2 regions of the Geodermatophilus sp. SMS 5-13 genome follow, and region 2 is predicted to be linked to the other one. Evidence: riboswitches for the same ligand, from Rfam matches in the RefSeq annotation. Region 2 holds a riboswitch; the other holds the start of a gene.
What was found. Region 2 has a riboswitch for S-adenosylmethionine ahead of AB3388_RS15925 (aminotransferase class V-fold PLP-dependent enzyme). Riboswitches for the same ligand answer to the same signal wherever they lie in the genome.

Region 1 (15,752 bases), 2.8 Mb from region 2:
CGCCGCGGCCCGTCCGGTGGCCGTGCCACACTCCGCGCCGTGGCGGACCTGACGACGGCGGAGCAGCGGGCGCTCGACGCCGTCGACGAGGACTGGCTGGTCGACCGGCTGCGGCGGCTGGTCGCCGTCCCCTCGGTGGGCGGGACCGCCGCCGAGAGCGAGGCGCAGCACCTCGTCGGCGACTGGCTCGAGGAGCTCGGCTGCGACGTCGACCGCTGGCCGATCGACCTCGCCGCGGCCGCGACCGAGCCGGACGCTCCCGGGCAGGAGGTCGTGCGCACCGAGGCGTGGGGCGTCGTCGGCACCACGCAGGCGGACGGCGTCCCGGCGCTGGTCCTCGCCGGGCACACCGACGTCGTCCCGGCCGGGGACCGGGCGCTGTGGCCCGGCGACCCGTTCGACCCGCGGGTGGACCGCGCCGCCGTGCACGGGCGCGGCTCGTGCGACATGAAGGCCGGCGTCATCGCATCGCTGGGCGCGCTGGCCGCCGTCCGGACGGCGGGGCTGCGGCTGGCCCGGCCGGTCGCCGTGCACAGCGTGATCGGCGAGGAGGACGGCGGCCTCGGGGCGTGGGCGACGCTGCGCCGGGGGCACGGGGGCGAGGCCTGCGTGATCCCCGAGCCGACGGCCGGCGCGCTGGTGACGGCGAACGCCGGCGCGCTGACCTTCCGGCTGGAGGTGACCGGGCGCGCGGCGCACGCGGCCTACCGCGACGAGGGCGTGAGCGCGGTCGAGCTGTTCGCCGAGCTGCACGCCGAGCTCCGGGCGCTGGAGGCCGAGCGCCAGGTGGGCGCCGACCCGCGGTTCGGCGGCACCCGTCTCCCCTACGCGCTGTCGATCGGCAAGGTGTCGGCCGGCGACTGGGCGAGCTCGGTGCCCGACCGGCTGGTCGCCGAGGGCCGCTACGGCGTCGTCGTCGGGGAGCCGGTCGAGACCGCCCGCCGCACGTTCGAGCAGCGGGTCGCCGCGTTCTGCTCGGCGCACCCCTGGCTGGCCGAGCACCCGGTGCGCCTGACCTGGACCGGCGGCAGCTTCGCCAGCGGCCAGCTGCCCGCCGGGCATCCGCTGGCCGGCGACGTCCGGCGCGCGGTCCGGGACGCCGGCGCCTGCGACCCGGAGGAGAAGGCCATCTCCGCCGGAAGCGACCTGCGCCAGTACGCCGCGGCGGGCATCCCGACGCTGCACTACGGGCCGGGCGACCTGCGGCTGGCGCACGGACCGGACGAGCGGGTGCCGGTGGCCGACCTGGTCACGGTCGCCCGGGCGCTCGCGCTGCTGGCCGTGCGGACGGCGGGCGTGCGATGACCGTCCGGTTCGAGGACTGGGCGGCGCTGGCCGGGGACTCCCCCACCTCCCGCACCGAGTGGGCCGCTCTGGTCGAGGCCTGGAGCGAGCCGCACCGCCGCTACCACGACCTCGCGCACCTCGCGGCGGTGCTCGGCATCGTCGGGGAGCTGGCCGGGGCCGCGGCCGACCCCGACGCCGTCCGGCTGGCCGCCTGGTACCACGACGCCGTCTACGACCCGCAGCGCGATGACAACGAGCAGGTCAGCGCCGTCCGGGCGCGCGCCGGGCTGCGCGGGCTGGTGGACGACGCACGGATCGCCGAGGTGGAGCGGCTGGTGCTGCTCACGGCGGGCCACGACCCCGAGCCGGGGGACGCGAACGGCGCGGTCCTCTGCGACGCCGACCTCGCCGTCCTGGCCAGCCCGCCGGAGGCCTACGCGACGTACGCCTCGGCGGTCCGCGAGGAGTACCGGCACCTGTCCGACGAGGTGTTCACGGCGGGCCGGGCCGCCGTCCTCGAGCGGCTGCTGGCCCTGCCGGCGCTCTACCGGCTGCCGGCCGTGGCCGACCAGTGGACGGCGCGGGCGCGGGCGAACCTGACCGCGGAGCTCACCCTGCTGAGGGCTCGTGGTTCTTCTTCCGCCGCAGACCCGCCGCCCGCAGCCGGCTGAGCAGCTCGCGGGCGCCGACCGCCTGCGCACCGGCGGCGACCGCCACCTCGTAGAGCTCCTCGGGGATGTCGTAGTGGTCGCCCTGGAACGCCCGGCGCGGGATGCCGAGCTCGGCCGCGACGAACGCGTGCAGCTCCTCGTAGGAGACGTCGCTGACCAGGTGCGACCACTTCCGGCCCCGCCACGGCCACACCGGGGGGTCGATCAGCAGCGCCACGCGGGTCAGTCTGCCGTGCACCGGAGTCCGGCGAGCGAGGAAACCCCGTACGTCGGCCTCCGCTAGCGTCCCTGCGGTGACCGAGGAGATCCGCTGGGGCGTCGTGGGGCCGGGCCGCATCGCCGAGCGGCTGGTGCAGGACTTCGCCGTCGTCGACGGGGCCCGGGCGGTGGCGGTGGCGTCCCGGTCGTCGGCTCGCGCGGAGGACTTCGCCCGCCGGCACGGCCTGGAGCGGGCGCACGGCTCCTACGCCGCGATCCTCGCCGACCCCGACGTCGACGTCCTCTACATCGCGACGCCGCACGCCCAGCACCACGCCATCGCGCTCGGCGCCCTGCGCGCGGGCAAGGCGCTGCTCGTGGAGAAGGCCTTCACGGCGACCCTGGCCGGCGCGCAGGAGGTCGTCGACGTCGCCCGCGAGACCGGCGTCTTCGTCATGGAGGCGATGTGGACCCGCTTCCAGCCGGCGATCGTGCGGCTGCGCGAGCTGATCGCGGACGGCGCGATCGGCGAGGTCCGCGCGGTGCAGGCCGACCTCGGCGTGATCCGCGAGTACGAGCCGAGCGACCGGCTGTTCGACCTGACGCTCGGCGGCGGCGCGCTGCTCGACCTGGGCGTCTACGTGGTGAGCTTCGCGCAGATGCTGCTCGGCGCCCCGGCCACGGTCACCGCCACCGGGTCGCGGTTCGACAGCGGCGTCGACGCGGAGGCCGCGCTGCTGCTCGGCTGGGACGACGGCCGCAGCGCCGCCCTCACCACGTCGCTGCGCTTCGGCATGCCGGGGCAGGCGCGGGTGTTCGGGACGGCGGGCTGGATCGACGTCCTCCCCCGCTTCCACCACCCGGACACGATCGTGCTGCACCGCACCGGCGCCGAGCCCGAGACGATCGCCCGGCCGCACGTCGGCGACGGGTACGCGCACGAGCTGGTCGAGGTGACCGAGTGCGTGCGCGCCGGGGCGAGCGAGAGCGCGGTGATGCCGCTGGCGGACACTCTCGCCGTCCAGGCGGTGCTGGATGAGGCCGCCGCCCAGCTGGGCGTGCGGCACGCGGAGGACGCGGAGGCCTTACCCACCCGAGCAGGGACTTAAGTCCTCAAACGTTCAAGTTGGGTGGGGTGGCGGCCGATAGACGTGAGGCCGGTCACCTCGGGCCGGTTTCCGTCATCGCCCCTCCGGGGCCGGCCGCACAGGAGTACCGACATGTTCCTGCTCGAGGGGCTCGCCGCTGTCGCGGCCAAGATCGCATCCGCCTCCACCGTCGCCCAGATCGCCACCGGCGTGGGCATCACCGTCGCCGGCGTGACCGGCGCCGGCGCCGCGGGGGTCCTGCCGGGCGCCGTCCAGGACGGCGTCGCCGGCGCCGTGGAGGCCGTCTCCCCGTTCGACCTGCCGGACTCCGCCGACGACCGCGTCACCGGCGTCGACGACCACGCGCAGGAAGCGGAGACCGACGACTCGGGCCGGGACGGCGTCGACGACGTCCCCGGTGCCGACCCGACCCAGGTCCCCGTCGTGTCGCCGCCTGCCGCGCCGAGCACATCGCACGAGACCGAGTCCGAGTCCGAGACCGAGCACGGGGTCGAGGTCGAGGCCGGTGACGACGACGGCATCCATCAGCACCGCGGCGGCCGCACCGAGGAGCCCACGACGGCCGTGCGCACGGACAACTCCGGACCGGGCAGCGTGAACAGCGGCCGCGACCACGCCGAGGACGACGACCGCGCCGGCGCGACCGCCCCCTCCACCGTGGACACCCCCGAGGTCGAGGACGAGAGCGACGACGACGGCGGACGCCACGGCGGCAACTCCGGCTCCGGTTCCGACGACCGGACCGACGACTCCTCCCGCCACGGCGGCGGGGACGACGACTGACGTCCGCCCCGGTCGGACGGCGACCCGCTACGCGGCGGCCCAGGCCAGGCCCGAGGCCTGCTCCGGCGTCGGCACGCGGGTCGTCCTCCGGCCGGTGGCGTGCACCGCCTCGGCGAAGGCGACGGCGTCGATGACCGCCGCCCCGCCGGGGTCGTTGTTGAAGTACACGACGACGTCCTCCTCGTCGGTCCAGGTCGCGGCCAGCCGCTCGGCCCAGAGCCGCAGCGTCTCCGGCCGGTAGCGCGGCCACGGGTCCGCGACGCCGGTGTGCAGCCGCAGGTAGGCCCAGTCGGCGGTGCGCCACAGCGGGACGATCGGCTGCTCCTCGCGGTCGGCCCAGCACAGCGCCGCCCCGTAGCGCTCGAGCAGCGCGCGGATCTCGTCGGTCCACCAGCTGTCGTGGCGGGGCTCGACGGCCACGCGCACGCCGGGCGGGAACCGGGACAGGCACTCGCGCAGCAGGTCGGCGTCGGCGCGCAGGGTGGGCGGCAACTGCAGCAGGATCACGTCGAGCTTGGCGCCCAGACCGACCGCCCGCTCCATCAGCCGCGCCACCGGCTCCTCCGGCTCGCGCAGCCGCTTGATGTGGGTCAGGTAACGACTGGCCTTGACCGCCCAGCGGAAGTCCGGCGTGGTGCGCTCGCGCCACTTCTCGAAGGTCGCGCGCTCCGGCAGCCGGTAGAAGGCGTTGTTGCTCTCGACGGTCGCGAAGTGCTGGGTGTAGTGCTCGAGCCACAGCCGCTGGGGCAGCCGCTGCGGGTAGAAGCGGCCGCGCCAGTCGCGGTACTGCCACCCCGACGTCCCGATCAGCACGGTCACCGCGCCCGCCTACCCCGGTGTCAAGCCCACGACGCACGGCGACCCGGGACATGCCCCACTTTGGGGTGAACGGGTCCCCCACGCAACGGCTGCCTGTGAGCGGCCTGATAGCGGACCGTGTCTCCGGGCCTCCTCACCCGAGCGGGGCACCTAGCGGCTCGACTGCGGAGAAATCATGACTACGACACGACCGAGCAAGTACGGCGGTCGCGGAGGGGGGACTGCGGCTGCAGCTCCCTCCGCGTCGCCACAATCCCCACGCGGCAAGCGGGCACGCCGCGTCCTCCTCGCCGGCGCCCTCGCGGCCGCCTCGGCCACGAGTTCCTTCGTGCTGGCATCCCCGGCCGAGGCGGCCCCACCGGCGTTCCCCAACAACGTCGTGGTCTTCCCCGACCGCGACTTCGTCAGCGTCGAGGGCTTCCAGAACCGGGTCGGCCAGACGGCCACGCTCGAGGTGATCCGAGGCACCCAGGTCGTCGGCTCGGCGCAGGCCGTCGTCGCCGCCGGCGACGTGGCCTTCGAGGTCAACCACCCCGGCGGCGCCTGCTGGGGCGCCGGCACCGACCTCAAGGTGACCCCGAACATCGTGGCCGGAGACAAGGTGCAGATCCGCTTCGGCACCACCGTCCTCGGGGACACCGTCGTCCAGGACACGGCCGTCAACGCCGACGCGGTCCGGAGCGGGAACACCGTCACCGTCCGGGGCTACCTCAACGACGGCGTCAACGCCGCCCAGGTCGAGCAGCGCATCATCAACGCCGACCTGAAGGACACCTCCGTCGGCCGCCGCGACGTGCGCGCGGTGCCGGGCACCACCACGGACACCGGCTATACCTCGACCCTTGCCATCGACGAGGCCGCCAACACCTTCACGGCGACGTACAACTTCACGGGCCCGGACGCCGCGACGGTCGCCGACCTGGTCGCCAACGCCGACCTCGGCGAGCGGATGATGTCCTGGCAGGTGCAGGACGCCGCCGGCAACCGGCAGGGCCTGACCATCGCCGAGTTCGGCGAGCTCGGTGGTCCGGGCCTGGGCGGCTGCCCGGCCGGCCCGGCCGACGCGGCCGCTCCGGCGGGCACCTACTCCGCGGTCAAGTCGACCACGGACCCGACGAAGACGACGGTCTCCTGGACCCCGGCGACCGCCGTGCCCGGCGCGCAGGCCGTGACCGGCTACAGCGTTCTGGCCATCGAGCCCTCGGCGACCGCCGGCGGCCCGCAGGCCCAGACGGGTATCCGCCTGGGTGCGACGGCCACGAACACCACGCTCACCCTCGACCCGGCGAAGCAGTACCAGATCGAGGTCCGCTCGATCGCCGGCGGGCGGATGAGCGAGCCGTTCGCGGGCGGTGCGACCGCCGGCGGGACGGCCGGTCAGGACGGCGTCGGCCCGACGCTGACGACGACCCCTGCCCTCAACGGCAACACGGTGGTCAACGCCGCGAGCGTCAGCGTGGCTGGCTCGACGGACATCTACTACACGACGGACGGTACTGCCGTCCTGTCCGGTGACGTGCCGTCTGCCACCGCCAAGGTGTACGCGGGTCCGATCCCGATCACCGCGGCCAACACGCGGGTCAACATCCTCGGGTACGACGCCGCTGGGGACTTCAGCACCCTCACCGGCCTGGTCTCGCCGGCGCCTGCTGCTGCGGCTGCGGTCCCGGCCGACCTGAGGGTCGAGAGCACCAGCCCCGCGGGTGCCGACGCCGCCAACCCCCAGGGCAAGGTGAACCTCAGCTGGACCGGGGTCCAGGACGCCACGGACTACCGCGTGCAGGCCTGGACCGTGGTCGGGACGGGCGCGAGCGCGGTCGCCACGCGCGCGCCGCAGTTCGACAAGACCGTGACCACGTCCACCGCCGAGATCACCAACCTGCCCAAGAACCCCGACGGGCAGCGGTACCGGTTCCGGGTCGCCTCCCGGACGCCGGCGGCCACCACGTACTCGGGCAACTCGGCTCCCGTGGACGCGACGGTCACGGGTGACGCGGTCACCATCGACCTGGCCGACTACAAGACCGGCACCCAGTTCCGGATCCGCGGCACCGCCACCATCGTGGGTGCCACGATCACCGTCCTCCGGTCGAACGCGGCGGGCACCGCGCCGACCACGACGGTCCTCGGAACCGCTCCGGTCACGGCCGCCGCTCCGCCTGCGGTCGGTGGCGAGTGGGAGCTGCGTCTGCTGGCTCCGCTGCCCACCAACCCGGGCAAGGTGTTCATCAAGTCCAGCGAGGGCGGTGTCGCCGGTCCGTTCGACGTCACGGTCTCGTGACCGCCTCCCGGCCGGTCCGACGCCCCCGCCAGGGCTGAACCCGGCCGGGAAGCACCACAACTGAACAGCACCGAGGGCCCGTCACCGACCGGTGGCGGGCCCTCGGCGTGGCCGTGTGCTGAGGTCGGGTCATGACTGCGCCCGCCCGCTTCAAGGACCTCTGCCTCGACGCCCGTGACCACCAGGCGCTGGCCGACTGGTGGTGCGCGGCGCTGGGCTACGTCCGCCGCGAGGCCGACCGGCCGGCGACCGACCCGGTGGCGATCGAGGACCCGACCGGCGCCGGACCGGCTATCTGGTTCAACGCGGTGCCCGAGCCGAAGACGGTCAAGAACCGGCTGCACTTCGACGTCGACGGGGACCGCGACGCACTGCTGTCCGCGGGCGCCACGCTGGTGCGCGCGCAGGACGACGACATCGGCCGGGACGTGCTCGCCGACCCCGAGGGCAACGAGTTCTGCTGCTTCGCGCCCGACGAGGGTTGAGCCGCGCGGCCGACCGTCTGACCGGGCCACGGCGCGGCTCCACGGCCGCCGGGGCGGCTCGAGCCGCGCCCCGGAACGCCGACAGGGGCGGCCCGCTCGAAAGCGGACCGCCCCCGAAGGTGACGTTCTGGAACGGCCCCCTCGCAGGGCCCCGGGATGCGCGAAGCGGATTCCGGGGAGCGAGGGGGTCCTTTCTCAGAAGTCCATGCCGCCCATGCCGCCGTCGCCACCCGGAGCGGCCGCGGCGGCCTTCTCCGGCTTGTCGGCGACGACGGCCTCGGTGGTGAGGAAGAGACCGGCGATCGACGCGGCGTTCTGCAGCGCCGAGCGGGTCACCTTGGCCGGGTCGATGATGCCGCTGGAGACCATGTCCACGTACTCGCCGGAGGCGGCGTTGAGGCCCCAGCCGGTGTCGGAGTTGCGGACCTTCTCCACCACGACGCCACCCTCGAGGCCGGCGTTGACGGCGATCTGCTTCAGCGGGGCCTCGAGCGCGACGCGCACGATGTTGGCACCCGTCGCCTCGTCACCCTCGAGCTCGAGCTTGTCGAACGCGACGGCCGTGGCCTGCGCCAGGGCGACGCCACCACCGGCGACGATGCCCTCCTCGACGGCGGCCTTGGCGTTGCGCACCGCGTCCTCGATGCGGTGCTTGCGCTCCTTGAGCTCGACCTCGGTCGCCGCGCCGGCCTTGATGACGGCGACGCCGCCGGCCAGCTTGGCGAGCCGCTCCTGCAGCTTCTCGCGGTCGTAGTCGGAGTCCGACTTCTCGATCTCGGCGCGGATCTGGTTGACGCGACCCTGGATCTGGTCGGCGTCACCCGCACCCTCGATGATCGTCGTCTCGTCCTTGGTGGTGACGAACTTGCGCGCGCGGCCGAGCAGCGACAGGTCGGCGTTCTCGAGCTTGAGACCGACCTCCTCGCTGATGACCTGGCCACCGGTCAGGATCGCGATGTCCTGCAGCATGGCCTTGCGGCGGTCGCCGAAGCCCGGGGCCTTGACGGCGACGGACTTGAAGGTGCCGCGGATCTTGTTCACGACCAGGGTCGCCAGGGCCTCGCCCTCGACGTCCTCGGCGATGATCGCGAGCGGCTTGCCCGACTGCATGACCTTCTCCAGCAGCGGGAGCAGGTCCTTGACCGAGCTGATCTTGCTGTTGACGACCAGGATGTACGGGTCGTCGAGCACGGTCTCCATGCGCTCGGGGTCGGTGACGAAATAGGCCGACAGGTGCCCCTTGTCGAAGCGCATGCCCTCGGTGAGCTCGAGCTCCAGGCCGAAGGTGTTGCTCTCCTCGACCGTGATCACGCCCTCCTTGCCGACCTTGTCCATCGCCTCGGCAATGAGCTCACCGATGGCGGTGTCGGCGGCGGAGATCGACGCGGTCGCGGCGATCTGCTCCTTGGTCTCGACGTCCTTGGCGGTCGAGAGCAGGTACTCGGTGACCGACTCGACGGCCTTCTCGATGCCCTTCTTCAGCGACATCGGGTTGGCGCCGGCGGCGACGTTGCGCAGGCCCTCGCGGACGAGCGCCTGGGCGAGCACGGTGGCGGTGGTGGTGCCGTCACCCGCGACGTCGTCGGTCTTCTTCGCGACCTCCTTGACCAGCTCGGCGCCGATCTTCTCCCAGGGGTCCTCGAGCTCGATCTCCTTGGCGATGCTCACACCATCGTTGGTGATGGTGGGCGCGCCCCACTTCTTCTCGAGGACGACGTTGCGGCCCTTCGGACCGAGGGTCACCTTGACGGCGTCGGCGAGGGTGTTCATGCCCCGCTCGAGGCCGCGGCGCGCCTCTTCCTCGAAGGCGATCATCTTGGCCATGTGGTGGTGTCCTCCATGCATGGATCGCTGCACGGCCGGGCCGGCGCCCGCGACGGACGACACCTGCCGGCGTGGGCGCTCCGATGGCCCACGGACCGGTGCCTCACCGTTCCGACCATGATTGGCACTCGGAGACCCCGAGTGCCAGAAACGAGTTTGGCACTCGACCCTGCCGAGTGCAAGGAGAGGGTCTGAGAGACGCCTGAGAGAGGGACTCGGCCGGCCGACGAAAGCAGCGAGGCCCGGCTCCCTGGTGGGAACCGGGCCTCGCTGTGAATCGGTCTCAGGCGGTACGGACGGCGTCCGCCTGCGGCCCCTTCTCGCCCTGGACGACCTCGAAGGTGACCCGCTGGCCCTCGTCGAGGCTCTTGTAGCCGTCCATCTGGATGGCGGAGTAGTGGACGAAGACGTCCTGGCCGCCGTCGACGGCGATGAAGCCGAAGCCCTTCTCGGCGTTGAACCACTTCACGGTGCCCTGTGCCACGTGTGCTCCCACGTTTCGTGCGTGCGGACGATCCCCCCTCCGTGGAGAGATCGGGTTACTCGCTCTTCCGCCCGCAGAACACGCGCGTGGAACTCGAACCGCGCGAGACGGTACAGCACAGGACACGCCGAAAGCGCAACTCCACGCACGGCGAATAACCGGTTTCAGCAGGAATGTCGTCTCCGCGGGTGAACCGGTTCCCCGGAGACTACGCCCCTACCCGATGAGCCCCGCGGCCCGTACCGACTTCAGCGACGGGTCCACCCGGTGGGTGAACCCGACGACCGGCTCCAGCGGGTCGAGGGTCTTGAGCCCCTCCCCCGTGTTGAGGACGACGGTCTCCTTGGTCGGGTCCAGCCGCCCGTCGGCCACCAGCTGCTTGAGGACGGCGACCGTCACCCCGCCGGCGGTCTCGGCGAACACACCCGTGGTGCGGGCCAGGTCGCGGATGCCCTGGACGATCTCCTCGTCGCCGACCCGGCCGACCGAGCCGCCGGTGCGCCGGATGGCGTCGAGCGCGTACGGGCCGTCGGCGGGGTTGCCGATGTTGAGCGACTTCGCGATGCCGAACGGCTTGACCGGCTTGACGACGTCCCAGCCGTTCTCGAAGGCCGTGGCGATCGGGTCGCACCCGGCCGACTGCGCGCCGAAGACCGTCCACTCCGTCGCCTCGACGATGCCGGCCGCCGTCAGCTCGCGCCAGGCCTTGTCCACCTTGGTCAGCAGCGAGCCGGACGCCATCGGGATGACCACCTGGGCCGGGATGCGCCAGCCGAGCTGCTCGGCGATCTCGTAGCCCATCGTCTTGGAGCCCTCGGCGTAGTAGGGCCGCACGTTCTGGTTGACGAAGGCGGTGTCCTCGAACTCGTCGGTCTCGGCGAGCTCGCTGGTCAGCCGGTTCACGTCGTCGTAGGAGCCGTCGACGGCGACCAGGGTCTGGCCGTAGACCGCGGACTGCACGACCTTGCCCGGCTCGAGGTCGCTCGGGATGAAGACGAAGGACGGGATGCCGACGCGGGCGGCGTGCGCGGCGACCGAGTTGGCCAGGTTGCCGGTCGAGGCGGCGGCGATCTTCTGGTACCCGAGCTTCTTCGCGGCGGTGGCGGCCAGGCTGACCACGCGGTCCTTGAAGGAGTGGGTGGGGTTGGCGGAGTCGTCCTTGACCCACAGGCCGCCGGTGATGCCGAGCTCGGCGGCCAGCCGGTCGGCGCGGATCAGCGGGGTCATGCCCGGCTCGAGGGTCACCCGCTCGGCGGGGTCCTGGCCCACCGGCAGCAGCGGGGCGTAGCGCCAGATGCTCCGCGGGCCGGCCTCGATCTGCTCCCGCGTGACCGCCTTCATGATGTCGGGGTCGTAGTCGACCTCGAGCGGGCCGAAGCACTCGGCGCAGGCATGCTCGGCGATCAGGCCGAACGTCGCGCCGCAGTTGCGACAGACCAGGCCGCGCGCGGGATTGGCGGCGAAGGCGGGGGTGGGAGCGCTCAGGGTCATGCGACGACTACCTCCTCATCTTCCCCGCGACGGGCCGTCGAGCCGCGCGGGACGGAATTGGCACCTCCCCGCCTTGCTGGCGGCGGTTGCCGGGGCTTCACCGGGCCGTGTCCCTCTGCCCCTCTGGATGAGTGGAACGCCCCGACTGTACCCAGGTCGCCGGAGCGTTCCGGCGCGCGGTCAGGATGGCGGTGTGGTCACGGGGATCGTCTACACCGACATGGACGGCACGATGGTCGGCCCGCGGGGCTCGTTCTGGCACAACGCGGCGCGCGAGCTGACCGCCGAGCCGGCGACCGCGCTGCTCGAGCTGCACCGCGCGGGCGTGCCGCTCGTGCTGGTCAGCGGCCGCACCTACAACCAGCTGCTGGAGGCCGCGCGGCTGTTCGCCGCCGACGGGCTGATCGCCGAGCTCGGCGCGCTGGTGAGCTGGCAGACCGGCCGGGAGGTCGAGCTGCTGCCCGGCGAGCTGCCCGGGTGCTACGCCGGCCGCGCCCCGATCGAGGTGATGACCGAGCTCGGCATCGTCGAGCGGCTGCTGGCCGAGCATCCCGGTCTGCTCGAGTGGCACGAGCCGTGGCACGCCGACCACGCCGCCGACGCCATGCTCCGCGGCCGGATCGACCCGCTGGCCGTCGACGCGTGGCTCGCCGAGCAGGGCGCCGGCTGGCTGACGATCAAGGACAACGGCGCCATCCCGGCGTCGTCCCGGATGACGCTGGCGCCCGAGGCGCTGCCGCCGCGGGTCTACCACCTGATGCCCCGAGGCCTCTCCAAGGGCGCCGCGATCGCCTGGGACCTGAAGCGGCGCGGGATCGATCCGGCCGACGCCGTGGCGATCGGCGACAGCGCGAGCGACCTGGAGATGGCGCCCGCGGTCGGCCGGCTGTGGATCACCGCCAACGGCGCCGCCGTCCCCGGCATGGCCGAGCGGCTCGCCGCCGTCCCCAACGTCGAGGTGACCGACGCCCCCATGGGCGAGGGCTGGGCCCAGGCCGTCCGCGCCAGCCTCTAACGGCGTGGATTCGTGGGCGTCACGCCCACGAATCCACGCCGATCACGACGTGACGTCGCGGCGGGCGAAGTGCCGGAAGCCGAGGAAGGTGAAGACGGCGGCGTAGACCAGCGACTGGACGACGCCGCGGAACAGGTCACCGGAGTCGACCGGCGTCTGCAGCAGGTCGGTCCACGCGAACTCCTCCGCGGTCGGGAAGTAGTCGCGGATCGAGCCCAGCTGCTCGACCTGGTCGAGGATCGCGAAGACGAACATGGTGAACACCGCGCCGCCGACGGCCGCCAGCGGCGCGTCGGTGATCGTGGAGAACCAGAAGGCGAGCGTGCCGACGACGAGCAGGTGGACGGCGAGGTAGCCGACCATCCCGGCCAGCCGCAGCAGCCCGTCGCCCTGGTCGAGGGTGACCCCGACCGGGGTCTGGATGTCCTCGAAGCCGAACGCGACCCCGCCGGCGACCAGCGCGGTGAGCACCAGCACCACCAGCGCCCCGACCGAGAGCACCAGCGCGGCGTACCACTTCTGCCGGAGCAGCCGCATCCGCGGCACCGGGGTGGCCAGCGTGTAGCGCAGCGAGCCCCACTGCGCCTCGCTGGCCACGGTGTCGCCGAAGAACAGCGCGTAGACGACCACCAGGAAGAAGCTCGTCGTAGCGAAGAGCACGAACAGCGTGAAGTTCAGCCCGCTCGACGTGGCGACGTCGACCAGGTTGATCCGGCTGTTCTGCTGCGCGTCCTCGCTGGCGCCCAGCTGCAGCGCCGCGATGAGCACCAGCGGCAGCCCCACCATGAGGATCAGCACGCCGATGGTCCGGCGCCGCTTGAACTGCCGGCGCAGCTCCACCCACAGCCGCAGCGTGCGCTCCGGGCGGTAGCCGGCGACGGCCCCGGTCGGCTGGACGTGCTCGGTCGCGGTCACTGGACCGGCCCCTCTCCCACCAGTGCCAGGAACGCGTCCTCCAGCCGCCGCCGCGGCGTGAACTGCTCGACCGCGATGCCGTCGACGATCAGCGCGTGCAGGGCCGCGGCGCGGCTGGTGCCACCCAGGTCCGCGACCAGGCCCTCGTCGGTGCGCTCGGCGGTGACCCCGGGCAGGTCCGACAGGACGGTGATCGCACGGGCGGTGTCCTCGTCGTGCGCCAGGCCGATCAGCACCGCGCCCCCGGTGCCGACGATCTCCTCCACCGTGCCCTGTGCGATCTTCTGCCCCTTGGCCATGACCACGACGTGCGTGCAGGTCTGCTCGATCTCGGCGAGCAGGTGGCTGGACACGATCACCGTGCGGCCGGTCTGCGCGTAGGAGCGCAGCACCTCGCGCATGGCGTGGATCTGCGGCGGGTCGAGCCCGTTGGTCGGCTCGTCGAGGACCAGCAGGTCGGGCAGGCCCAGCATCGCCTGGGCGATGGCGACCCGCTGGCGCATGCCCTGGCTGTAGCGGCGCACGGGCCGGTCGATGGCCGCGCCGAGGCCGGCGACCTCGATCGCCTCCTCCATGTGCGCGTCCTCGGCGGGACGGCCGGTCGCGGCCCAGTACAGCCGCAGGTTGTCCCGCCCCGACAGGTGCGGCTGCAGACCGGTCCCCTCCACGAAGGAGCCGAGCCGCGACAGCACGGGGGCACCGGCGCCGGCGGCGTGGCCGAAGATCCGGATGGTGCCGGCCGTCGGCCTGATCAGCCCCATCAGCATGCGCAGGGACGTCGTCTTGCCGGCGCCGTTGGGTCCCAGCAGGCCGAGCACCTGGCCGCGGCGGACCTCGAAGGAGAGATCGCGGACGGCGACGAACTTGTCCTTGTAGGCCTTGGTGACGCCCTCGAAGCGCAGCGGCACGTCCTCGCCGTCCGGGTCGACCTCGGAGATGCGGCGTCGCCGGTACCGGCCCCACAGCAGCGCGGCGATCCAGCCGAGCAGGAGCAGGCCGACCACGACGGCGAGCAGCACCCACCAGCGCGACGAGCCCGCGGGGTCCTCGGTGTTGCCCGACACCTGCGGGAGGGAGAGGTCGGCGGCGGCGTCGCCGAGCCCGGCGGCCAGGCCCACCCCGTAGACGGTGGCGTCGGCGGGCAGCGCGTACGCCTGGTCGGTGGAGGAGACCACTACGCGCAGGGTGTGGCCGGCCTCGAACCGGTGGTCGATGGCCGGGAGCGTCACCGGGACGACGGTGGGCGCGGCCGGATCGGCGGACACGCCGGTCAGCGCGAGCGGCGCGACGAGCCCGGAGGGCAGCGTCATCGACCCGTCGGGGCCGACGTCGTAGAGCTTGGCGAACAGCGTCGCGGCGCCGGTCGGTGAGGTGACGGCGAGGTCGATCGCCGGCGCGCCGACCACCTCGACGGCCGCGTCGAGCGGCGCGCTGTCGAAGGCCGCGAACTGGCCCGGGATCTCCACGGTCTGCCCACCGAGCGCGCTGCCCAGGGCACCGAGCCCCGGCACCGTCGTGATCGCCGCGGGAGTGCCGCCGGCCGGGGTGACCAGCGGCTGGGTCGGCCCGCTCACCTGCACGGTGCTCCGCCGCGCCGGGTCGGCGCCGGCCAGCCCCGGATAGGCGTCGGCGACGACGGTCTGGCTGCCGCCCTGCACGAAGCCGCCGCCGGTGCCCCCGAGCCCGGTCGGCGCCGGGAACTCGAAGCCGGTGCCGGGGTCGGTGCCGCGGTCGGGGTCGCCGTCGGGCCGCAGGTACCAGTCGAACCAGCCGGCGATCTGCTCGCGCAGCCGCTCGGTGACCCGGTCGGAGGCGCCGGTGTCGTGGCCGCCGGCGTACCAGACCACCTTCACCGGCGTGCCGTTCGCGGCGATGCCGCGGGCGTTCGCGTCGGCCTGGCCCAGGCCGAACAGCGAGTCCTGGGTGCCCTGCACCAGGAGGGTCGGCGCGGTGATCCGGTCGAGCACCGACGCCGGGCTGCTGCGCTCGAGGACGGCGAGGATCTCCGGCGTCAGGGAGCCGCTGGCTGCGGCGACCTGGTAGGCGGCGCAGACGTCGGCGCGGAACCGGCCGCAGAGCAGTGCCTGCTGGACGGCCTGCGGGTCCACGGAGGCCGGGTCGACCTGCGGGATGCGCTGCGCCGCCCCGTCCGCGGCGGCGACGTCGTCCTCGCCGTCCCCGGTCAGCGCGCCCAGCAGCCCCGCCGAGCCCTCGCCGAAGAAGATGCCGGCCCACAGCCGCTTGTAGACACCGGACCCGGTGCCCTGCGGGACCGCCGCGACGGTCTGCGCGCCGCCCCCGGCCCCGGTCTGCGAGGGGAACAGCGCCGCGGTCAGCGAGTTCCAGGTGATCTGCGGCGCGATCGCGTCGACGCGGTCGTCGTAGGCGGC
Region 2 (15,752 bases):
CTCCTTCGACACGCTCTCGCTGATCGACAAGTTCGGCGCGGCGATCCTCGGCCTCGGGCTGCACCAGGCGGCGTACTCGGCGGAGATCGTCCGCGCCGGGATCCTCTCGGTCGACCAGGGCCAGCTGGAGGCGGCCGCGTCGCTGGGCATCCCCCGGCGGCGGCAGACCACCCGGATCGTGCTGCCGCAGGCGATGCGCTCGATCGTGCCGACGGCGGTCAACGAGGTGATCGGCCTGTTCAAGGGCACCTCGATCGTCTACGTGCTGGCGCTCGGCGAGCTGTTCTACACGGTGAGCGTCATCTACGGCCGCACGCAGCGGGTGCTGCCGATGCTGGTCGTCGCCGCCGTCTGGTACGTCGTCCTGACCACGGTCGTGACGGTGATCCAGTACTACGTGGAGCGCTACTACGCCCGTGGCGCCGTCCGCACGCTGCCGCAGACGCCGCTGCAGCGGCTGCGGGGCAACCTCACCGCGGGCTTGGCCCGGGTGCGCACGACGGGCGGCACCCGATGACCGCCACGGACACCCGCCCGGGGCGGATCGAGGTGCACGGCGTGCACAAGTCCTTCGCCGGCGTCGAGGTGCTGCACGGCGTCGACCTCGTCGTCGAGCCGGGCACCGTCACGGTGATCCTCGGCCCGTCCGGCTCGGGCAAGTCGACGCTGCTGCGCAGCATCAACCACCTGGAGAAGGTCGACCGCGGCTTCGTCGCCCTGGACGGCGACCTGGTCGGCTACCGCCGCAAGGCGCACCGGGACGGCGACCGGCTGCACGAGCTGCAGGAGAAGGACGTGCTGCGGCAGCGGACCCGCTTCGGGTTCGTCTTCCAGTCCTTCAACCTCTTCCCGCACCTCACCGCCCTGGACAACGTCGTCGAGGCGCCGGTCTCGGCGCAGGGCCGGCCGCGCGCCGAGGTGGAGACCGAGGCGCGCGAGCTGCTGGCCCGCGTGGGGCTGGCCGGCCGCGAGAAGGCCTATCCCCGGCAGCTCTCCGGCGGCCAGCAGCAGCGGGTCGCCATCGCGCGGGCGCTGGCGATGAAGCCGGCGGTCCTGCTCTTCGACGAGCCGACCTCGGCGCTGGACCCGGAGCTGGTCGGCGAGGTGCTCGGCGTCATCGAGGACCTCGCCCGCGGCGGCACCACGATGATCGTGGTCACCCACGAGATCGGCTTCGCCCGCCGGGCGGCCGACCGGGTCGTGTTCATGGACGACGGCCGGATCGTCGAGTCCGGCCCGCCCGAGCAGGTGCTCGACGACCCGCAGCACGAACGCACGAAGGCCTTCCTGGCCCGCGTCCTGTAACGCCACCCCCCGACCCCCGGACGGCGCAGCCCGCGCCGCCCGTCGATGGCGCGCGCCCGCACGCCGACACCGAGGAGAGAGAACGACCGTGATCACGCGCACCCGACGAGGGCCTCTCGTCGCCGCCCTGGCCGCCGCCGCCGCGCTGGCGCTGACGGCGTGCACCAGCTCGAGCGAGATCGAGAGCGCCGCGGCCGACGAGGCGGCCGGCCCCTCGGCGCTCGTCGTGGACACCAGCCCCGACCAGGACCGCATCCACACGCAGAAGAACCAGGACGCGATCGACCTGCTGCCGCCGGGGATCGTGGACGACGGCGTCCTGAAGGTGGCGACCACCGCCTTCAGCGCGCCGCTCGCCTTCTACGCCGACGACAACGCCACCGCCATCGGCAGCGACCCCGACACCGCGCAGCTGATCGCCGACGCGCTCGGCCTGGAGCTCGAGATCGTGCCCACGGCGTGGGAGAACTGGCCGCTGGCCACCCGGTCCGGCGACGTCGACGTGACCATCTCCAACGTCACCGTGACCGAGGAGCGCAAGCAGCTGTTCGACTTCTCCTCCTACCGGGTCGACACCCTCGGCTTCCTCGCCACGGCCGGCTCCGAGCTCGAGATCCAGAAGCCGGAGGACGTCGCCGGCCTGCGCATCGCGGTGGGCTCGGGCACCAACCAGGAGAAGATCCTGCTCGAGTGGGACGAGGCGAATCAGGCCAAGGGTCTCGACCCGGTGGACGTGCAGTACTACCAGAACGACTCCGACACCACGTTCGCCCTGCAATCGGGCCGGATCGACCTGGCCTTCGGCCCGAACGCCACCGCCGCCTACAAGGCCGCGACCAAGCCCGATGACTTCACGGTGGTCGGGCAGTTCAACGGCGGCTGGCCGGACACCGCCGAGATCGCCGTCGCCACGGCCAAGGGCAACAGGCTGGCGCCGGCCATCACCGAGGCGCTGAACGGCGTGATCGCCGACGGCACCTACGAGCAGGTGCTCGAGCGCTGGGGGCTGACCAGCGAGTCGATCGAGAAGTCCGAGACCAACCCGCCGGGGCTGAAGGCGTGAGCACCCGACCGCTCGCCGCCGTCCTGGCCGCCGTGGCGGTGCTCGCCGCCGCGTGCACGAGCTCCGCGGACATCGAGGCCGACCAGCGCGCGGCCGCCGCGTCGTCGTCCGGCGTCGAACAGGTCGTCATCGACACCAGCCCCGAGCAGGCCGACCGCGCGCACACCGACGAGGACGCCGGCGCCGCGACGCTGGTGCCGGCCGACGTCGCCGGTGACGGGAAGCTCACGGTCGGCGTCGTCGGCTCCGGCGAGCCGCCACTGGGCTTCCTGGCCGACGACAACACGACCGTGGTGGGCAGCGAGGTGGACGTCGCCTCGCTGGTCGCCGAGTCGCTCGGCCTGGAGCTCGACGTCCGCAACATCTCCTGGGAGCAGTGGCCGCTGTCCCTGCAGAGCGGCGACATCGAGGCGGTGTTCAGCAACGTCGGCGTCAACGCCGACCGGCTGAAGCTGTTCGACTTCGCCACCTACCGCCAGGGGATCATGGCGTTCACCGCCCCGTCCGGCAGCGATCTGGTGATCGACGGGGCCGAGGACGTCGCGGGGCACACCATCGCGGTCGGGTCGGGCACCAACCAGGAGCGCATCCTGCTCGACTGGAACGAGCAGAACGAGGCCGCGGGGCTCGAGCCGGCGACGCTCGAGTACTACGCCAACCAGGCCGACACGCTGCTGGCGCTGAAGTCCGGGCGGATCGACGCCTACCTCGGTCCGAACCCGAACGCCGTGTACCAGCAGATCCAGGGCGACACCGAGATCGTCGGCACCGTGAACGCGGGCTGGCCCGACACCACCTACGTCGCGGCGACCCTGCTCAAGGGCACCGGCCTGGTCGACGCCGTCGAGGCGGGGCTGCAGCACGTGTTCGACGACGGCAGCTACGAGCAGACCCTGCGGCGGTGGGGGCTGTCCGACGAGGCGGTCGACGCGCCGGCGGTGAACCCGCCGGTGGGCTCGTGACCCCGCCCGGGCTGGACGCGCCCGGGCTCACGGACGTCGTCGTGCGCTGAACGTGGTCGCGGCGCGCCCCTCAACCGGGAGCGCGCCGCGCCCGCACCGGTCGCGCCGGTCAGTCCTCGCCGTCGTGGCAGCCGCAGTCGCAGGCCTCGCAGCACAGGACGTGGCAACCGACGTCGCAGGGCGTCGTGGTGAGGGTCGGCTCGAGCATCGGTGGGCTCTCCGGTCGTTCAGAGGGGGTCGGGGTCGGGTGTGACCCCGACCACCATGTGGCACGACCGGCCATACCCGTCGGCGACACGCACGCACAGTGAGCCACATCACACCACCGGCCACAGTCGTCACTCCCGTGCGCGGCCGTTCTGCAGCGCGTCGACGAACCGGGCGCACGTCGCCGCGTCGTCCAGGGTTCGGAACGTCAGGGTTCCGGCAGGCAGCCCCAGCCGCAGGGAGACGACGTCCCGGCCGGTGCGGCCGGAGCCGGTCCGCAGGGTGACCTCGCCGACATCGCGCAGCGGCACCGAGGCGATCGAGGGCTCGCCCAGCAGCCGGGGCTGGACCAGCCAGAGCCGCTCGCCGTCCACGGCGAAGACGTGCACACCGGTGACGCCGGGCAGCCGCCCGGACGACGCCTTCAGCACGGCGAGCGGACGCCGGCCCTCCTGGGCCAGGCGGCCGATGAGGAAGGCGCTCGCCGCGTCCGCACCCATCACGGCTCCAGCCTGCCGCACGGCCGCGCCGCTGCCACGATGGGCGCCGGCGGCGAGGAGGGTGGGGTGCGGGACACGGTCGCGGTCGTGACGGGCGCGGGCAGCGGCATCGGGGCGGCCACCGCGCTGGCCCTCGCTGCCGACGGGTGGCGGGTCGTGCTGGCCGGCCGGCACCGCGAGTCGCTGGACGCCGTGACGGCGCAGGGCCCGGCCGGGCGCCTGCACCCGGTGCCGACGGACGTGACCGACGAGGCCGCGGTTCGGGCGCTGTTCGACGGCGCCGTCGGCGCGCACGGCCGCGTGGACCTGCTGGTGAACAACGCCGGCCGGTTCGGCCCGGCGGCCTCGGTGGACGAGGTCGACCTGGCCGACTGGCAGGACGTCGTCGCCGTCAACCTCACCGGCGTCTTCCTCTGCACGCGCGAGGCGTTCCGGGTGATGCGGGCCCAGCAGCCGCAGGGCGGCCGGATCATCAACAACGGGTCGATCTCCGCACAGGTGCCGCGCCCGATGTCGGCGGCCTACACCGCCACGAAGCACGCGGTCACCGGCCTCACCAAGTCGACCGCGCTCGACGGCCGGCCGTACTCCATCGCCTGCGGCCAGATCGACGTCGGCAACGCGGCGACGGCGATGACCGAGCGGATGGCCGGCGGCGTGCTGCAGGCCGACGGCAGCACGCGCCCCGAGCCGCGGATGGACGTCGAGGACGTCGCCCGCGCCGTCGTCTACATGGCGGGCCTGCCGCTCGACGCGAACGTCGCGCAGCTGACCGTGCACGCGACGGCGATGCCCTACATCGGCCGCGGCTGAGCGGCGGGCCCTCAGGGTCGGTCGAGACCGCGGTGGGCGCTCCACAGCTGCCCGGCGCGGTCGGCCGCCTCGGCCACCAGGGCCGCCAGCTCCGCCCGGTCCGGGACCGGGAAGGTGACGTACGTGCCGCGTCCTCCGGCGGTCGGCCGGCCGTAGGCCTTCGCCGCGAGGCGCCCGTCCCGGAGGAGCCGGACGTTCAGGGTGGTCAGCAGGAACTCCACGCCGCGGCGGGTGTCGGTCCACCGCAGCTCCTCCGGGATCGTCACGTTGATCGCCAGGGCGCTCACCTCGACGGCGACGGCGCTGCTCATGGACGCATGGTGGCACGCGGAACGGCGCTGCCAGGATGATCCGCATGAAGATCAACTCCCAGGTCGTCGTCTTCGACGCGGCGGACCTCGAGGCCGAGAGCAGCTTCTGGGCGGGCGTCCTCGGCGGCACCGTCGACGCCGAGGACGACTGGCACATGGTCCTCGTCGACGGTGCGCCGCGCGTCGGCGTCCAGCTCGCGCCGAACCACGTCCCACCGGAGTGGCCCGACGGCACGCCGCAGCAGATCCACCTGGACCTGTGGGTCGAGGACGTCGCGGAGGCGCACGCCACGGTGGTGTCGCTGGGCGCGACGGTGCTGAAGCCGGCCGAGGACGGGCCCGCACCGGACAGCTTCCAGGTCTACGCGGACCCCGCCGGGCACCCGTTCTGCCTCTGCTGGATCACGCGCGGCTGACGACGGCCGGGGCTCAGCCGACCGGACCACAGCCGGCGGCGCGCAGCAGCGCGGCCGGGTCTCCGCCGGGCGCGGGCCGCGGGTCGTCCACCGGCCGCCAGCGGCCACCCACCTGCTCGTACGCCACCCGCGGTCCGTCGGCCAGGAAGCCGGCCAGCGCCGTCAGCAGCCGGTCGGCGTCCTCGACCGTGCTGCCCACGCCGACGCTCGCCCGCAGCGCGCCGTCCGGGGCGCCGAGCCGGGCGAGCAGCGGGTGCGCGCAGAACCGTCCGTCACGCAGCCCGATGCCGTGCTCGGCGGAGAGGACGGCGGCCACCAGCCCCGGGTCGGCGCCCTCGACGGTGAACGACACGACTCCGGTCGGCTCGGCCGAGTCGGGCCAGATCCGCAGCACGCGGACGCCGGGCAGCGCCGCCAGCCCCTCGACGAGGCGCCCGCGCAGCTCGCGCTCGTGCTCCTCGAGGGCGCCGTCCGGCAGCGCGGCGAGCGCGTCGCACGCCGCCGCCAGCGCCACCGCGCCCAGCACGTTCGGCGAGCCGCCCTCGTGCCGGTGCGGCGCCGCGACCCACTCCGCCTCCTCGACGGTCACGGACGCCACCGCTCCCCCGCCGGCCAGGTACGCCGGCCCGTCGTCCAGCCAGTCTCGGCGGCCCACCAGCGCACCCGCGCCGAACGGGGCGTACGCCTTGTGCCCGGAGAAGGCCACGTAGTCGGCGCCCGAGGCGGCCAGCGAGAAGCGGCGGTGCGGCACGAGCTGCGCGCCGTCCACGAACACCCGGGCACCCGCCGCGTGGGCCAGCGCGACCACCTCGGCGAGCGGCAGCGACTCCCCCGTCACGTTGGACGCCCCGGTCACCGCCACCAGCGCGTACGGCCGGCGGGTCAGCTCGTCGCCGATCGCCCGGAGCGTCGCGACCACGGTCGGCCCGGTCGGCAGCACGGTGACCGGACCGCGCCGCTGCCACGGCAGCAGGTCGGCGTGGTGCTCGCAGTCCAGCACCAGGACGGCGCCGTCGGCCGGGACGCAGCCGGCCAGCAGGTTGACGGCGTCGGTGGTGTGCCGGGTGACCACGCAGACGTCGTCCGGCCGGGCCCCGACGAACGACGCGACCGTCGAGCGCGCCGACTCGTACAGCGCGGTCGACACCTGTGACAGGTAGCCGGCGCCGCGGTGCACGCTGGCGTAGAGCGGCAGCGCCTCGCCCACCCGCTCGGCGACGACCGCCAGCGCACGGGCGCTGGCCGCGGCGTCCAGGTCGACGTACCGCGCGCTCCCCGACGGCACCAGCGGGACACGGGTGCCGGCGCCGACGAGCGGCAGCAGCGGCGCCGCGGCGACGGCGGGGCGGCAGGACAGGACGGCAGTGGGCATGCGAGCACTCCGAACGGGCCGGGGACCCGGGAGGCGGGTCCGCGCTTGCGACCGCCGGTCGGCAGCCGCCAGGTCGTCACCCGGGGCACCCCATCGCGGAGGAGGGTTGCCGGCCAGCAAGCCGGGGCTTCGCGCTGGCACTCGTGACCTGTCGACAGACTCGCACGGAACCGGGAATCACGTCAAATCGCATCGACTTGGTGATGTTTACTGGTTGCGATCCCGCCGGACCGGAGGTCTGCCCGTGCCCACCGAGACTGCCAGGGTGTCCGCATGAGCACGATCGCCGTCGTCGGCAACCCCAAGCCGCACTCCCGCACCCGTTCCGCCGCCGAGCTGGTCGTCGAACGGCTGACCGGCGCGCCGCCGGACCGCGTCGTCGACGTCGTCGAGCTCGGCGCCGGCCTGCTCGGCTGGGGCGACCCCGCGGTGGAGGAGGCCGTCGCCGCGGTCAAGGCTGCCGAGGTCGCCGTCGTCGCCAGCCCCACGTACAAGGCCACCTACACCGGCCTGCTCAAGCTCTTCCTCGACCAGATCGGCACCGGTGACCTCGCCGGCGTGGTCGCCGTCCCGCTGATGCTCGGCGGCGGTCCCACCCACTTCCTCGCCCCCGAGCTGCTGCTCAAGCCGGTCCTGGTCGAGCTCGGCGCCACGGCGCCGACGAGGGGCCTCTACCTGATCGACCGGGCGTGGGACGACCCCGCGCAGCTCGACCCGTGGCTGGCGGCCGCGAAGCCGCAGGTCGCCGCCGCCCGCACGATCCGGCAGGGCTGATCCGCGTGGCGGGCCCGCGCGGGTGCATGATCCCCGGCGTGACCGACGACATCGACGTCAAGGACGTGCTGGCCGCCGAGGACCGCCGCTACCAGGCGATGATCGACGCCGACCTCGCCACGCTCGACGAGCTGTGCGCCGACGAGCTGAGCTACGCGCACTCCAGCGGCGTCCGCGACACCAAGGCGGAGTACTTCGAGAAGATCCGCACCGGCTACTACGTCTACCACCGGGCCGACCACCCGGTGGAGCGCGTGGAGGTCGTGGGCGACACCGCGATCGTGGTCGGCCGGATGACCGCCGACATCCACGCCGGCGGCACCGCGAAGACGATCGACAACCTGGCGCTGGCCGTCTGGGCACGGACAGTGACCGGATGGCGGCTCCTCGCGTACGCCCCGACGCCATTGCCCGCCTGAACAGGGGAAACTACTTGACGGCTCATCCAGCAGAGGGCGCAGGCTGGGGGCATGGCCCACGGCTCCCGGCTCGCCGGCCGGCGGGTTCGGCGGGGCGTCCGCGCGCTGCTCGCCGGCTCGCTGGCCGGCCTCGTGCTGCTCGGGTGCGCCGACTGCTCCTCCCCGTGGACCGCGGTCAGTGAAGCGGCTGCGGCCGACGACGTGGAGCCGGCCGTCCCGGACCGGCTGGACGACCGGCCGCTGCCGCCGCCGCCCGCCCCGGTCGACGACGCCGCCGTCCTGGCCCGGGTCCAGGAGGCGGCCACCGCGGCCGGCGGCTCCATCGCGATCGTGGCCGAGGACGCCTACGAGCGGGAGCTGGTGACCGGGCCCGACGCGCAGCGCCCGGTGTACACCGCCTCGCTGATCAAGCTGCTCGTCGTGGCCGAGCTGCTCGAGGGACAGCAGACCGGCACGCTCGTCCTCGCGCCCGACGACCAGGCGCTGATGACCCGGGCGGCGACCGCCTCGGACGACGCCGCGATGAGCACGCTCTGGGTCCGCCACGACGGCGCGGCCCTGGTCACCGCGGCCGCTGCCCGGCTGGGCCTGACCGGCACCGCACTGCCGACGCGGGTCGGTCAGTGGGGCGAATCGACCACCACCGCCGCCGACGTCGCCACCTTCCTCGGCCGGCTCGACGACGAGTACGGCGACGACGTCGCCGCCACCCTGATCGGCTGGCTGCAGCAGACGACGCCGCGCGCCACGGACGGCTTCGACCAGCTCTTCGGGCTGCTCTCCCCCGCCGCCGGCGCGGTCGGTCCGGTCGCGGCCAAGCAGGGCTGGATGTGCTGCGTCGGCGGCCGCCGCATCCTGCACTCCGCCGGCCTGCTCGCCGACGGCCGTGTCGTCGTCCTGCTCGGCGACTTCCCCTCCGGGACCTCGTGGCGCGCCGCGACCGCTGCTCTCGGCGACGCCGCGGCCGCCGTCGTCAGCGGGACCGCGCCCCCGCCGGGACCGACGGGCCCATGAGCCGGGCCCGCCGGGGGATCCGGCGGACCAGGTCCTCCATCTGCGCGGTCGGGCGCACGCCGAGCTCGTCGGCGAGCAGGCTGCGGAAGTTCTCGTACGCGCGGACCGCCTCGGTGACGTTGCCCTCGGCCATGTGCACGCGGATGACGACCCGGTGCGCGCTCTCCCGCAGCGGCTCCACCCGTACCGCCGCGTAGGCCGCCTGGACGGCGTCGGCGTGCCGGCCCGCCGCGGCGAACTTGTGCGCGAGCACCTCGAGGGCGTGCATCCGCAGCTGGCGCAGCTGCTCGCGCTCGAAGAGGACCCAGTCGTCGTACCAGCCCGGCAGCAGGTCCCCGGTCGCCCAGTCCAGCGGGGTGGGCAGGCCGGTGACGTCGGTGCGGGGGTCGAGCACCTGCCGGGCCCACTCGCGGAACTCGCGGACGTCGACGCGCACGCCGCGGGCCAGGCACAGCGCGCCCCCGGAGGCCTCGACCAGCCCCGGCGCGGTCTTGTGCAGGCGCCACAGGGCCGAGCGGAGGCTGCCCTGCGCGTGCGGCTCGGACAGGTCGGGCCACAGCTGGCCGGCGATCGCGGTGCGCGCGGGCCGGCCGGCCAGGCACAGCGACGCCACCAGCCGCTGGACGCCGCGGGGCAGCTCCCCCACGTCGGCGGCGGGGCCGGGACAGCCGAGCCGGATGGTGAATCCATCCAGCAGCGCGACGCGGATGTTCCGGGCAGCGTCCATCCGGCACTCCCTTCCGGCAGCGTCCCCCTCGACACACGGACCGGCAGACGGGCGGTTGCCGGCGCGATCCTGAGCAGTGCCGTAACGCACTGTCAATCAAATCGCGCACGGCCCGCCACCGACACGGGCCGAAAGGCACCGATGGCGCAGGGCCGTTCACCGCACGTCGCCGTCAGGGGGTGCCGGCCACCAGGAAGTCGTCGAGCCAGGTCCGGACGGCGTCCACCAGCGCGTCGGGGTTCGAGGCGACGGCCACGGTCACGTCGGTCGCGGCGCCGTCCGAGGTCTCGCTGGTGGTCAGGCGGGCCCGGAACCCGTCGGGGCCGTCCTCGAGCCACACGCGCACGAGCAGCGCGGCGCTGCGCGTCCCGGCTGGGCGCTGCGGGTCCACGATCACCGTCCATCCCCGTCGGCAGTGCGTCGGCCCATCGTCCGTGCTCACCGTGCGTGAGCGCGTCGCCCGGACGGGTGAACGTCGCTCAGCCCAGCGCGAGGACCCGGAGCAGCCACCGGGCGGCGGCGCCGCCCTCCTCCTCCGCGAGATCCAGGGCCCGGGGGACGTCGAGGTCGTCGAGCAGCGCGCCGAGGACGGCGGCGGAGCCTGCGTCGGTGCCGCCGCTGCGCGCCGCGGCGCCGTAGAGCCGCTCCAGCCGGCCGGCCGCCTCCGCGAGCAGCCGCGGCTCGAAGTCCCAGCCGGCGTCCCAGCGGCGGTCGAGCAGCAGCAGCCGGACGGCGGCCGGCGCGTGCTCGCGCAGCAGGTCCGCGACCAGGGTGAGGTTGCCGGTCGACTTGGCCATGGGGGCGCCGTCCTTGCGCACCTGGCCGACGTGCAGCCTGCGGCGGTCGAACGGCGCCACCGCGACCGCGGCCTCCACCATCGCGGCCTGGTAGGCGTGGTGCGGGAAGGCGAGGTCCGCGCCCCCGACGAGGACGTCGACCGACGGGCCCAGGGCGGCCGCCGCCATCGCCGCACACTCGGCGTGCCAGCCGGGACGCCCCCAGCCCCACGGGCTGGGCCAGGCCGGATCGGTCTCGCCGGACGGACGCCACACCGGCACGTCGAGCGGGTCCTCCTTGCGCGGGTCGGCCGGGTCCTCCCCGAACGCGGCGGCCAGCTCGAGCGCCCGGTCGCGGTCCAGCCCGGCCCGCTCGGGGACGCCCGCCCCGCGGAACCAGACCGCGCCGTCCCGCTCGTAGGCCGCCCCGCGGGCGAGCAGGGCCGCGGCCAGCTGCTGGACGTGCCCGACGTGGTGGCGGGCCCGCGGGGCGAGCGTCGGCCGGTGCACCCGTAGCGCGGCCATGTCCTGCTCGAACAGGTACTCGTTGCCGAGCGCGAACTCGTCGTAGTGCCGGCCGCGGGCACCGGCGGCCCGGGTCAGCACGTCGTCGACGTCGGTCACGTTGCGGGCGCTCACCACCTCGGCGCCGACCGCCCGCAGCACGGCGGCGAGGACGTCGGCCCACACGAACGTCGCGGCGTGCCCGAGGTGGGTGACGTCGTAGGGCGTGATGCCGCAGGTGTAGATCCGCGCCGTCCCCACCACCGGCAGGGGCGCGCCGGCCAGCCGGAGGTCGGCGCTGCGCACCGCCGCGTCGCCGGGCGCGCTCACCCGGCCCGCCGAGCCGAGGACACCGGACGAGGGCAGGGGATGCGCAGCCATGCCTCGCATCCTGCCCGCAGGCCGCACAGCCCTGGCACATGCCGGGGACAGCGACCTGGAGAAGGATGCGGACCATGCCGCCCTCGGAGGCCGGGCCGCCACCCGTCACGCCGCCGCGGTCCGGCCGGCTGCGCACCGAGGCGCTGGCGGTGGCCGAGGAGGCGATCGGCCGGGGACACCGGCCGGACCCCGTGCTGCCCGGTTCGGGCGGCCCGGCCGGCAACGCCCGGCTCACCGCCTGGACCGGCCTGGTGCTGCTCGTGCTGTTCGCGGCCGAGCTCGTCACGCTCGCCGACGTCCGCGGGCTGATCGACTGGCACGTCGCCCTCGGGGTGCTGCTGATCCCGCCGGCACTGCTGAAGACGGCCAGCACCGGCTGGCGGATCGTGCGCTACTACACCGGCTCGCGGCCCTACCGCGCGGCCGGGCCTCCGCCGCTGGGGCTGCGCATCCTGGGTCCGCTGGTGGTGGCCGCGACCCTCGCCCTGCTGGCCTCCGGCGTCCTGCTGATCCTGCTGGGCGAGCAGCGCAGCCGCTCGACCGTGGTCACCGTGCTCGGCCGGCGCGTGGACTGGGTGAGCGTCCACCAGGCGGCGTTCGTGGTGTTCGCGGTCGTCGGCGGCCTGCACCTGCTCGCCCGGATCGTGCCCGCGCTCGCCCTGACGTCGGCCCGCGTGCGCGAGCGCGTCGGCGCCCCGCCCGCGCGGGTTCCCGCCGGCGCCGTCCGGCTGGGCCTGCTGGCGGCCACGCTCGTGGTCGCCGGGGTCGCCGTCTGGCTGTTCCTCCCGCTCGTGGGCAGCTGGGACGACGACTCGCGCGCCGCGCACCACGGCCCTCCCCCGCCGGGCTTCTCCTCCGACCGCTGAGCGGGCAGTGTCGCCGTGCCGGGCCACCGGACAGGACCGTCCGGAAAGGGACATCCGGCCCTGGCCGGTGCCGCCCGGCGAGTCGGAGAATGGGCCATGACCGCCGCGGCCGAGCCCCCGTCGCTGTTGCTGCACACCGTCGAGAACCTCGCGGAGTTCCACCGCGAGCACGAGAAGTTCTACGCCGCCGCTCCCCGGGAGCAGGCGATCGAGCTGCAGCGGCACGCGCGCACGCTGCACGCGCTGGCCGACCGCTGGTCGCGGCCGAAGCCGCTGCACTCCCCGTCCCGCAACCCGTACGAGGGCGCCGAGGACCTCAACGACCGCACCGCCGTCGAGCTCGACGGGGTGCTGTTCCTCGAGGGGCAGGGCGTGCCGCCGGAGCTCGAGCACATCCAGCGCGAGATCCGGATCCGGGGCGAGGAGACGCTGGCCACCGGGGACTGGATGGCCGCGGCGATGCAGACGTCCTGGGACGCCGCCCTGGCGCTGCTCGACATCGCGCCGCTGGCCGACCTGATCGGCGAGCGGCACCGGATCATCGCCAACGACTGGCAGGCCGCGGGGCTCAACACCGTCGTCGGGCGGCTGCTGCAGCGAGCGGCGGACATCCTCGACCGAATGGACCTCACCCCCGCCTCGGTGCGGGCCGATCTGGCCGGGGCGGCGCGGTTCCCGCACCTGCTGCACTGCACCGCCGAGCTGATCGACCGGGCGGCGGACCTGCTCAGCGAGTCCGCCGGCCTGGTTCACGAGAACGAGCGGCCGTGGCGGATCTTCCACGACCGGGTCGCCGCGCTGCTGGCCGACATGCCGCCGGCGTCCGACGCGGCGCCGCAGGCCGACGCCTCGTAGCGCCGCGGCGGCCGGCCTCCGGGCCCGCCACGATGGGCGGCGTCCACCTGGCGGAAGCCGCGCTCGCGCCGTCCCGCCGCCCGTGCTGGGCTGGGCGGGACAGCGCCGTCGCCCGGGAGGTCCGCCGTGAACCGTTTCGAGAAGGCCGTCTCCGAGTGCATGCGGCCCACCGCCGAGCTGCTGGACCGCACCACCGATCCGCTGCACCGCGCGATCCTGCTCAACTGGTGGCGGCACGTGCACCTGGAGGGCGCCGGCGAGTTCGACAAGATCGTCGCGCCGGACATGATGGTCGACCACCCCGTCTACCGGGTCACCTGGGGCGCCAACCCGGCGGTGATCGAGGGCAAGGACGGTGTTCTCGCGTTCTACAACTCCGTCGGTGAGGCCGTCCTCTGGCACTCCGACGACCGGTTGGCGGTCGGCGACTGGGGCGTCGCGGACGAGATCACCTTCCACCAGCTCGCCCGCGGCGCGGACCTGCAGGCCATCGGCTACGACGTGGGGACACCGGAGGGGCTCTTCCACGTGTCCAGCCGCCAGGCCTTCATCTGGCCCTACGACGAGCGCGCGCGGCTGGCCGGCGAGCACCTCTACGAGGACAAGACCAGCCTGCAGATCGAGGAGGTCGACCCGTCCGAGGCGATCACCCCGGCCCGCGTGCGGGAGATCCACCGCGAGCAGCTCGCCGCGCTGGAGGCAGAGCTCGGCGAGAACTTCTGGGTGCTGGCGTAGTCAGCCGCGCTTCGCGTCCAGCCGGTCGAGCAGCTCGGCGGCCGCCTTCTCGATCGCGTCGTGGTCGTTCTGGCTCGCCCGCTGCTTGGCGTGGATCAGCGCCGCCCGGTTGACCCTCCGGAAGTCGCCGTAGGGGAAGGCGTAGCGGCCCTTCGTCTCCTCGTTCGCCTCCGGGTCGACGGCCAGGTGCCAGCGGGCGAACTCCGCCCAGCCCTTCTTCCCGAGCACCTCGTTGGCCTGCTCGGTGGACGGCGCGGCCTCCGACCACTCGGTGCTGTCGTCGTACCTGCCGGCGTCGATCAGCTTCCGCGCCTGGGTGACGGCGGCCTTGTTGACGTCGTAGCTGGGCATGGCCGCCCCTAGCCGCTCGTCACCGGCAGCAACAGCCGCGAGACGCCGCCGGCGCCGTGCGCGATCGTGCGGTGCGAGGGCTTCATCGCGCTGCCGGTGGCCGGGTGCTCGCCGGTGCCGAGGTTGCGCGCCCAGTGCGGGTGCGAGCCGCCGGACACCTGCAGCCGCAGCCGGGTGCCGGGGGCGAAGCGGTGCGCGCACGCGTCCAGCTCCAGCCGGACCACGCCGGCGCCGGCGGCCGGGTCGAGGCGGCGGAAGACCTCGCTGACGTTGCGCGAGCGGCCCTTCATGTCGACCTCGCACAGCCGCACGAACAGGTCGGCGTGCGGGTTGTCGGACGTGTGCGCCAGCTCGACGACCGGAGAGCCGACCACCTCCAGCGGCTGGAGCAGCACCGGGCCGGTGAAGGTGAGGACGTCGGCCCGCGCCTCGAGCTCCTTCTGGTCGCGGTAGCCGCCGCCCTCCAGCAGCCGCCCGCCGACGCTCGGGGTGGGATCGGCGGGGTCGTAGGTGAACGTCGACGGCGCGGTGTCCGCCGGCGGCTCGTCGTCGCCCAGGCCGCCGCCCGGCTGCAGGTGCAGCGCCCGCTCGGTGGTCGCCGGCGGCCACGACGGCAGGTACCGCCACTCGCCCACCCCGGTGACGTGCAGGTGCACCGGGGCGGGGCGCTGCCGGGTGCCGGTGCCGGCCAGGTGCTCGGCCAGCCAGTCGAGGGTCTCCCGCGTGGTCAGGGCCGCCCCCTTGGTCATCAGCTCGTTGTGCGTCCACGGCCCGACCGTGAGCGCCACGTCGACCCCGCGCTGGTGCAGGCGCTCGTACTGGGCGAGGGTCTGCTCGAGGAAGAGGTCCTGCCAGCCGCCGAACAGCAGCACCGGGACCTGCACCCGCTCCAGGGCGGCGTCGAGCCGCATCGGCGCCCAGAACGGGTCGGCGCCCTCGGAGATCGAGACCCAGTGGCGGTACCAGGGCGCGCCCCCGGCCAGCAGCCGCTCGCCGGCCTCGACCAGCGGGACGCCGGCGAGCGCCGGCCGCAGCCGCCGGGCGGCCAGTGCCTGGCGCGCCAGGATCCGGACGGGGCCGCCCTCCTCCTGGTGGGCCACCATGTTGCTCCAGCCGAGGAAGTCGTTGAGCTTGAACGAGCCGTCGCCGTGCACGTTCTCGTGGAAGTCGTGCGGGCCCACCATGACCAGCGCGGCGGCCAGCTCGGGCGGCGGGTCGGTCATCAGCGCCCACTGGGTGAAGCCGAGGTAGGACAGCCCGACGGTGGCGAACCGGCCGCCGAACCACGGCTGTTCGCGCAGCCACGCGACGGTGTCGGCGCCGTCGTCCACCTCGCGCCGCATCGGCTCGAAGACGTCGCCGGAGCCGAAGGTCCCGCGCACGCTCTGCAGGACGACGTGG

Region 1: another riboswitch for S-adenosylmethionine. It lies ahead of thrC (threonine synthase); the one in region 2 lies ahead of AB3388_RS15925 (aminotransferase class V-fold PLP-dependent enzyme).

The regions. Positions count from the first base shown of each region.
Region 1 is NZ_CP165729.1:514,703-530,454, reverse strand. Features, by position in the region: gene AB3388_RS02565 (ArgE/DapE family deacylase) at 40-1,305, shown strand; gene AB3388_RS02560 (HD domain-containing protein) at 1,302-1,958, shown strand; gene AB3388_RS02555 (DUF4031 domain-containing protein) at 1,897-2,175, opposite strand; gene AB3388_RS02550 (Gfo/Idh/MocA family protein) at 2,252-3,265, shown strand; gene AB3388_RS02545 (hypothetical protein) at 3,377-4,048, shown strand; gene AB3388_RS02540 (DUF72 domain-containing protein) at 4,076-4,867, opposite strand; gene AB3388_RS02535 (hypothetical protein) at 5,196-7,148, shown strand; gene AB3388_RS02530 (VOC family protein) at 7,280-7,633, shown strand; gene groL (chaperonin GroEL) at 7,829-9,457, opposite strand; gene AB3388_RS02520 (cold-shock protein) at 9,741-9,941, opposite strand; gene thrC (threonine synthase) at 10,158-11,432, opposite strand; SAM riboswitch class I at 11,445-11,566, opposite strand; gene AB3388_RS02510 (HAD family hydrolase) at 11,626-12,447, shown strand; gene AB3388_RS02505 (ABC transporter permease) at 12,490-13,362, opposite strand; gene AB3388_RS02500 (alpha/beta fold hydrolase) at 13,359-15,752, opposite strand, start outside.
Region 2 is NZ_CP165729.1:3,290,643-3,306,394, forward strand. Features, by position in the region: gene AB3388_RS15885 (amino acid ABC transporter permease) at 1-517, shown strand, start outside; gene AB3388_RS15890 (amino acid ABC transporter ATP-binding protein) at 514-1,305, shown strand; gene AB3388_RS15895 (ABC transporter substrate-binding protein) at 1,394-2,368, shown strand; gene AB3388_RS15900 (ABC transporter substrate-binding protein) at 2,365-3,330, shown strand; gene AB3388_RS15905 (hypothetical protein) at 3,669-4,037, opposite strand; gene AB3388_RS15910 (SDR family oxidoreductase) at 4,104-4,850, shown strand; gene AB3388_RS15915 (hypothetical protein) at 4,862-5,161, opposite strand; gene AB3388_RS15920 (VOC family protein) at 5,206-5,577, shown strand; gene AB3388_RS15925 (aminotransferase class V-fold PLP-dependent enzyme) at 5,591-6,949, opposite strand; SAM riboswitch class IV at 6,986-7,098, opposite strand; gene AB3388_RS15930 (NAD(P)H-dependent oxidoreductase) at 7,223-7,723, shown strand; gene AB3388_RS15935 (nuclear transport factor 2 family protein) at 7,762-8,142, shown strand; gene AB3388_RS15940 (serine hydrolase) at 8,194-9,156, shown strand; gene AB3388_RS15945 (AfsR/SARP family transcriptional regulator) at 9,116-9,883, opposite strand; gene AB3388_RS15950 (hypothetical protein) at 10,056-10,280, opposite strand; gene AB3388_RS15955 (cysteine--tRNA ligase) at 10,363-11,544, opposite strand; gene AB3388_RS15960 (hypothetical protein) at 11,619-12,410, shown strand; gene AB3388_RS15965 (hypothetical protein) at 12,507-13,265, shown strand; gene AB3388_RS15970 (hypothetical protein) at 13,392-14,000, shown strand; gene AB3388_RS15975 (hypothetical protein) at 14,001-14,351, opposite strand; gene AB3388_RS15980 (CocE/NonD family hydrolase) at 14,360-15,752, opposite strand, start outside.